Polymorphobacter megasporae: one gene and its partner. The main gene of each other region encodes a partner of the protein of the gene in region 2 in a complex. Links are inferred from orthologs where the notes say so. Each region holds a gene or a part of one and is shown on either strand. Other genes may lie near its edges.

Region 1 (3,542 bases), 1.2 Mb from region 2 along the record:
ATCATCTCGAAGTCGACGCCGTGAAGCGTCGCGACCGAGCACATGCCCTCGCGACCGACGATACCGACCTCGGCCTGGGTGCCGCTTTCGGTGGCGGCGACGACCGACAGGATGCCGCCGAGCGGAAACCAGCTAAATTTGACGCGGCTTTCGGGTAACGTCAGTTCGTCGCCCTTGGCGAGATCGATCAGCGTCAACGACGGCAGTAGTGCCGCGAAGTCATCATCAGCCATCGTTCGCAGCAGATTGTTCTGGAGACGGTGAACATTGGTCATCGAGATGTCGAACCCTGACCGGGTCGACGGATACCCGCCGCAAATGCCCCGTGCAATCTAACGCTCATCAACGGCCGCTTGCCGCTCGATGAACCCTAGCACTGCCGACTTTCCGTCGTCGGTGCGGAACCGGACCAAATCGGGGAAGACGATTAACCAAAAACAATTGCACAAGTGTACCTACAGCTCGTCGAAACGCGCGAGACCCGCAGGTGCAAAGCAAATCGATGAAGATTACGGTCGGCCTGACGCGACGATAACTGCCAAAGCCGCTGATCAAACTCGGTGAACCGCTATTGGTAAACCGCGTTTCAAGTTGGTCGCCGACCGCGCCGACGCTTTCGCGTGAAGCCATACTTGCGCAGCCGCGGCGTGACCCGTGCCGGCTGTCATTTGAGCACCACCCGGCGTCGATCCATTTGAGACGACCATCGCGGCACTTAACTTCGTCGAACGTCATCGCTCTCTCAATACGCGCGTCGCCATCTTACAAGACAAACGCCGGAGTAGGCTAGTCCAGAGACCCGGTCGTTTCTCGACGCTCACTCCGTCTGTAGCGAAAGTACCACACCTCATGGCCAAGTCGCCGGGCCTTTGCCTCGTAACGGGTTTGCGGCCAGTTACCGGGGCGGACCTGCCAGTCCGCCGCAGCTTCGGCCAGCCACTCGAAATCGTCGCGCTGCGCCATCTGCATTAGCGACCAGCGACAATATATCGCGTGGTCGGTACCGATCCGAAGCTCACCGCCCTTCGCGAGCTTCGCCGCGATCAGGTCGAGCGGTCCCGGGTTGACGAACCTCCGTTTGGCATGACGCGCCTTCGGCCAGGGATCGGGGTGAAGCAGGAAGACCCGCGACAGGCTCGCGTCGGGCAGCCGCTCGAGGACATCGAGCGCGTCGCCCATGTGAAGGCGAACGTTGGTCAGGTCGTGCTCACGGATATGCCCGAGCGCGCCGACAACCCCATTGAGGAACGGCTCGCAGCCGATCAGGCCGACGGCCGGATTGGCCACCGCCTGTGCGGCAAGGTGTTCGCCCGAACCGAAGCCGATTTCGAACCACAACGGGCGCTGCGCATCGGGCGCGTCGCCGAACAAGACGGTCGCGTCGAGCGCCCCGGTCTCGGGAACGCTCAGCGCCGGAAGCGTCGTCTCGACGAGGTCGGCCTGGCCGAGACGAAGCTTATGCCCCTGTCGCCGCCCGTACAGGCGGCGCAGCGTTGCCGGATCCGCGCTCAGACCGCGGCCTTGAGCTTGTCGACCAGGTCGAGCTTTTCCCAGCTGAAGCCGCCATCGCTGTCGGGGGTGCGGCCGAAGTGGCCGTACGACGCGCTGCGCTGGTAGATCGGCTTGTTGAGCCCGAGATGCTCGCGGATGCCGCGCGGGGTCAGGCGGACGAGGGTCGGCAGGACCGCCTCGATCGTCGCCTCGGGGACCGTGCCGGTGCCGTGGGTGTCGACATACAGCGACAGCGGCTCGGACACGCCGATCGCATAGCTGAGCTGGATCGTGACGCGGCGGGCGAGGCCGGCGGCGACGATGTTCTTTGCCATGTAGCGGGTGATGTACGCCGCCGAGCGATCGACCTTCGTCGGATCCTTGCCGCTGAACGCGCCACCGCCGTGGGGCGAAGCGCCGCCGTAGGTGTCGACGATGATCTTGCGCCCGGTCACGCCGGCGTCGCCGTCGGGTCCGCCGATTTCGAAGCGCCCGGTCGGATTGACGTAGATCGCGGTCTCGTCGGTGATGAAGCCGTCGGGGAGGATGTCGTGGAAGACGCCGACGACATAGTCGCGGAGCGTCGCGTACTTCCCGGCGTCGCCGCCGGTCTCGCCGTCGCTCTCCCACGGCAGGCAGTAATCGACCGCGTGCTGGGTCGAGACGACGAGCGCGGTCGCGCGGACCGGGACCTCGTTTTCGTACGCGAGGGTAACCTGGCTCTTCGCGTCGGGCTCGAGGAACGGGGCTTTGCCCGAATGACGGTCGGCGGCCATCCGCTCGAGGATCTTGTGCGAATAATACAGTGTCGCCGGCATCAGGTCGGGGGTCTCGTCGGTCGCATAGCCGAACATGATGCCCTGGTCGCCGGCACCCTCGTCCTTGTTGCCGCTCGCATCGACGCCCTGCGCGATGTGCGCCGACTGGGGGTGGAGGTGGTTTTCGAAGACGAGGTTCTGCCAGTGGAAGCCCGACTGTTCATAGCCGATGCGCTTGACGGTCGCGCGAACCGCGGCCTGGATTTCCTCCTGCGCGCCGTCGGCCCAGTTGCCATGGGTGTCGATCATGCCGAGACCGCGAACTTCGCCCGCGAGCACGACGCGGTTGGTGGTGGTCAGCGTCTCGCAGGCGACGCGGGCATATGGGTCCTTCGACAGGAACAGGTCGACGACGGCGTCGCTGATCTGGTCGGCAACCTTGTCAGGGTGACCTTCGGATACGGATTCGCTGGTAAAGATAAACGAGCTGCGCGCCATCGGGGAGCCTTTGTGTATTCAGTCCGGGCGACCGATAATCAGCGTGACGCCCCCGCGCAAGCGTATAAAGCTATCCTTATATCCGACGCCGTGCCGGTCGACCCGCCGTCATCGCACCCGCAACGAGCGCCAACCCGAAGACTAAACTTGTCCAATGCGCGAAGCGTCCGAACAGCGTCGGCGGCAACGGCGGCGGGACGCGGAGCGACAGGGTCGCGGCTTGGTGCGGGCCGATACTGGCGACAATGCGGCCGTACGCGTCGATCATCGCGCTGATCCCGGTCGGCGTGACGCGCGCGATCGGCAGCCCCTCCTCGATCGCGCGGAGGCGCGCCTGCGCGAGATGTTGCGGCGGGCCCCACGCGCCGAACCATGCGTCGTTCGAGATGTTGACGATCCATGCCGGGCGATGGGCTTCGTCGACGACCGCGGCGGGGAAGATGACCTCGTAGCAGATCTGGATACCTGCCGCCGGGAAGCCGGGCAGGTCGAGCGTGCGCGGTCCGGGACCGGCGAGAAAATCGATGTCACCCGGCGTCAGGCGCGCGAGGCCGAGGCGCGTCATCAGCGGACGCGCCGGGACATATTCACCGAGCGGCACGAGGTGGCTCTTGTCATAGCGCCCTAGGAGCGTCGCGTTCGCGTCGAGGACGTACAGGCTATTGGTCGCTTCGGCGGGGGTGCCATCGGCGTTGCGGATCAAGGCGATGCCGCCGAACAGCAGCAGGTCGCCGGGGCTGAGGATGCTCGCGAGATGCGCGCGGGCGGCTGGATCTTCGTCGACGAGGTCCGACA
Region 2 (4,047 bases):
CAAGCAGGCGTTCCGCACCGTCGACCGCTTCATGCTCAACACGGTGCTGGGGGTCGGCGGGCTCGCCGACGTCGCGACCGATCTTGGTCGTCCCGAGGAAAAAGAGGATTTCGGCCAGACATTCGCCGTGTGGGGGATCAAGTCGGGTCCGTACCTGATGCTTCCGTTCTTCGGCCCATCGACGCTGCGCGACGGCGTCGGGCTTGGTGTCGAGTTCGCGGTCGATCCGGTGCCGTATATCCGCAACGCCGTGATCGACTGGAAATTCTATTACTCGGTCGCCGAGTTCGGGCTGAAGGCGGTCGACCTGCGGTCGCAGCTGATCGACGCCGGTGCCGACGGGCTGCTCGCGGGCAGCCTCGACGAATATGCGACGGTGCGGTCGGCGTATCTCCAGCATCGCCAGTCGCAGATCTACGACGGCAATCCGCCCGACGAGGACGATATGACCCCAGCCGATGCGCCGCTCGCGCCAGGCGGCACGCGCCAGCCGGACTCGTCGACGCCGCAGCCCCCGTCGGCGGTGCCGACGACCCCGGTGCCGAGCGCGACCGACCAGCCGACGGCGGCCGACAAGCCCGCGGGCGACGCGACAACGCCGCCTGCCGCGACTTCAGCCGACGCGCCCAAGGCGCCGTGATCCGCCTCGCTGCCCTCGCGGGATTGCTTGCGCTCGCAGCGTGCAACAAGGCTCCCGACCCGGCGGCGAGCGCGAGCGCGCGCGATATCGACGCCGGAATGCGCAAGGCGGTCGACGATACCGATGCGGCACGCAGCGAGGCGACGACGCCTGCGCGACCCCTCGCCGCACCGGAACCAACGTCGAAGTGATCGGGTTGTGCGGCTGATTGCCAGCAACCGAGGATAAATTAATGCGCACCGCCATCAGCATCGTCGCCATCGCCGCCGCACTCAGCCTCGGCGCGTGCGGCAAGAAGGCCGACGACGCGACGACGACGACGACATCATCGACCGCGACCGATACGGCAGCCAGCGGCAGCGCGATGGGCAGCACCGGGACCGCGGACACGTCGACCACTGCCGGAAACGGCGCCGCGGCAACCGGCGGTGACGTCAGCGGCGGTGCAGCCGGTTCGACCCCGTCGAGCGGTGCGACCGACGCGGGTTCGGGCGCAACGACGACCGCCGGCAGCTCGGGTAGCAGCATGGCGGGCGGCAGTGTCGGAACCACCCCGGCGAACAGCGCCGGCAGCGAGACCCCGGCACCCGCTTCGCGTTAAGCGCCAGTCGGATACGGAAAGGCCGCGGCGTTCGCCGCGGCCTTTTTCGTATCCGCTGCAGACCATCGTCTCGGCGAACGAAAAAGGGCCGCGGTTCGCACCGCGGCCCTTCGTCCGTTCAGCGGTTGGGGTGGACTAGAAGTCCATCCCGCCCATGCCGCCCATTCCGCCGCCGCCCATGCCGCCGCCCATTCCGCCCGACTTGTCGTCGGCCGGCTGGTCGGTGATCGCAGCTTCGGTGGTGATCAGCAGCGAGGCAACCGACGCCGCATCCTGAAGCGCGGTGCGGACGACCTTGGTCGGGTCGATCACGCCGCTGACCAGCAGGTTCTCGTAGGTGTCGGTCTGCGCGTTGAAGCCGATGTTCTGATCGTCGCCATCGAGCAGCTTGCCCGAAATCACCGCGCCGTCATGCCCGGCATTCTGGGCGATCTGGCGAACCGGCGCGAACAGCGCCTTGCGGATGATGTCGATGCCGCGGGTCTGGTCGTCGTTGGCACCCTTCATGCCCTCGAGCGCCTTCGTCGCGTAGAGCAGCGCGGTGCCGCCACCGGGGACAACGCCTTCTTCGACCGCAGCGCGGGTCGCGTGGAGGGCGTCGTCGACGCGGTCCTTGCGCTCCTTGACTTCGACTTCGGTCGAGCCGCCGACCTTGAGAACGGCGACGCCGCCCGCAAGCTTGGCGAGACGCTCCTGGAGCTTCTCCTTGTCGTAGTCCGAGGTCGTGATCTCGATCTGCGCACGGATCTGCTCGACGCGGCCCTTGATCGCTTCGGCATCACCCGCGCCGTCGATGACGGTCGAATTGTCCTTGTCGATCGTGACGCGCTTGGCCTGACCGAGCATCGCCAGCGTGACGTTCTCGAGCTTGATGCCGAGGTCTTCCGAGATCATCTGACCGGCGGTCAGGATCGCGATGTCCTCGAGCATCGCCTTGCGGCGATCACCGAAGCCGGGAGCCTTGACGGCAGCAACCTTGAGGCCGCCGCGCAGCTTGTTGACGACGAGCGTGGCCAGAGCCTCGCCCTCGACGTCCTCGGCGATGATCAGAAGCGGACGCGACGACTGGACGACGGCCTCGAGGACCGGGAGCAGCGCCTGCAGGTTCGATAGCTTCTTCTCGTGGATGAGGATGTACGGGTTGTCGAGTTCGACCGTCATCTTCTCGGGGTTGGTGATGAAGTACGGGCTGAGGTAGCCGCGGTCGAACTGCATGCCTTCGACGACATCGAGCTCGGAGGCCATACCCTTGGCTTCCTCGACGGTGATGACGCCTTCCTTGCCGACCTTTTCCATCGCCTTGGCGATCATCTCGCCGATTTCGGTCTCGCCGTTTGCCGAGATCGTACCGACCTGGGCGATTTCGGCGGTGCCGGCGACATCCTTCGAGCGCGCCTTGAGGTCGGCGACGACGGCGGTAACCGCCATGTCGATGCCGCGCTTGAGGTCCATCGGGTTCATGCCGGCCGAGACCGACTTCATGCCCTCGCGAACGATCGCCTGAGCGAGGACGGTCGCGGTGGTGGTGCCGTCACCGGCCTTGTCGTTGGTCTTCGAAGCGACTTCACGGACCATCTGCGCGCCGAGGTTCTCGAAGCGGTCCTTGAGCTCGATTTCCTTGGCGACGGTGACGCCGTCCTTGGTGATGCGCGGGGCGCCGAAGCTCTTTTCGATGACGACGTTGCGGCCCTTGGGACCGAGCGTCACCTTCACTGCATCGGCGAGAATGTCGACGCCGCGGAGAATGCGTTCACGAGCGTCGCGCGAAAAGCGGACATCTTTCGCTGCCATGTGATTATTCCTTAGCTGATTGAATGGATTGGACTGCGAAGCTCGGGATCGGAATTAACCGATGATCCCTAAGATATCGCTTTCCTTCATGATGAGCAGGTCTTCGCCGTCGACCTTGACCTCGGTGCCCGACCACTTGCCGAACAGGATCTTGTCGCCGGCCTTGACGTCCATCGGCGTGATGCCGCCGTCGTCGCGACGGCCACCGGAACCGGCGGAGACGACTTCACCTTCCTGGGGCTTTTCCTTGGCGGTGTCGGGAATGATGATCCCGCCCGCGGTCTTTTCCTCGGCTTCGATACGACGGACGAGCACGCGATCGTGCAGCGGCGTGAACTTCATGAGGGTCTCACCTTCAACGGATGAATGGGCTCGCTGGCACTCACCATAAGCGAGTGCTAACGCCGGACGCATATGGTCGTGGGGCTCACGATCGTCAACCTTCGTCCATGTTAAGTTCTTGTGTCGCGCCCCGGTTGTACGGTCTCGCCTCGTCCCGCTATAGCTGCGCCACGGTTCGTCCAAGGTGATCCTTCGAATGACTTTCGTCCGCGGTGCGTGGCGCTTCCTCGTCGGGGTCAAGGACCTTGGCGTCCTGATCCTGCTGTTGATTCTCGCGCTCGCCATATGGGCGGCGTTCCACACCCGTACAGCGAGCATTCCCAACGGCAGCGCGCTGGTCCTCGACCTTGACGGCCCGGTTGTCGACCAGTCGAGCGAGCGGTCGCCGTTCGCCGCGGTCACCGGCGGCCCGACCGGCGGCAACGAGATCGAAGTGCGTGACGTCGTCCGCTCGATCGATGCTGCGCGAACCGATGGCCGGATCAAGCTGATCGTCCTCCAGCTCGACACCTTCATCGGCGCGGGCGAGGCCAACCTCCAGTCGATCGCGGCGGCGTTGCAGAACTTCAAGCGCAGCGGCAAGCCGGTCTACGCCTATGCCACCGCCTACACCGATGCGAGCTACTACCTTGCGGCGCAGGCGAACCACGCGTGGATCAACCCGCTCGGCGGC

Evidence for each region. Proteins that work in one complex are often made in the same cells at the same time.
Region 1: the proteins of groL (region 2) and metK are in contact, whole or in part, in a cryo-EM structure (PDB 8P4O), measured with the Escherichia coli proteins. The link is inferred for Polymorphobacter megasporae from one-to-one orthologs.

What each region holds. Positions count from the first base shown.
Region 1 is NZ_CP081848.1:1,726,410-1,729,951, forward strand. Bases 629-3,523 are described here. They hold metK (methionine adenosyltransferase), read right to left. Parts: upstream 2,748-3,523; coding sequence 1,509-2,747; downstream 629-1,508. Other genes in these bases: trmB (tRNA (guanosine(46)-N7)-methyltransferase TrmB), read right to left, coding at 787-1,554; lnt (apolipoprotein N-acyltransferase), read right to left, coding at 2,824-3,523. Outside these bases: KTC28_RS08065 (Crp/Fnr family transcriptional regulator), read right to left, coding at 1-275; more of lnt, read right to left, coding at 3,524-3,542. UniProt on the Escherichia coli protein: Catalyzes the formation of S-adenosylmethionine (AdoMet) from methionine and ATP.
Region 2 is NZ_CP081848.1:2,906,568-2,910,614, reverse strand. Bases 705-3,567 are described here. They hold groL (chaperonin GroEL), read right to left. Parts: upstream 3,033-3,567; coding sequence 1,377-3,032; downstream 705-1,376. Other genes in these bases: groES (co-chaperone GroES), read right to left, coding at 3,087-3,374; KTC28_RS13610 (hypothetical protein), read left to right, coding at 873-1,241; KTC28_RS13615 (hypothetical protein), read left to right, coding at 705-831. In the rest of the region: KTC28_RS13620 (MlaA family lipoprotein), read left to right, coding at 1-640; more of KTC28_RS13615, read left to right, coding at 637-704; signal peptide peptidase SppA, read left to right, coding at 3,571-4,047.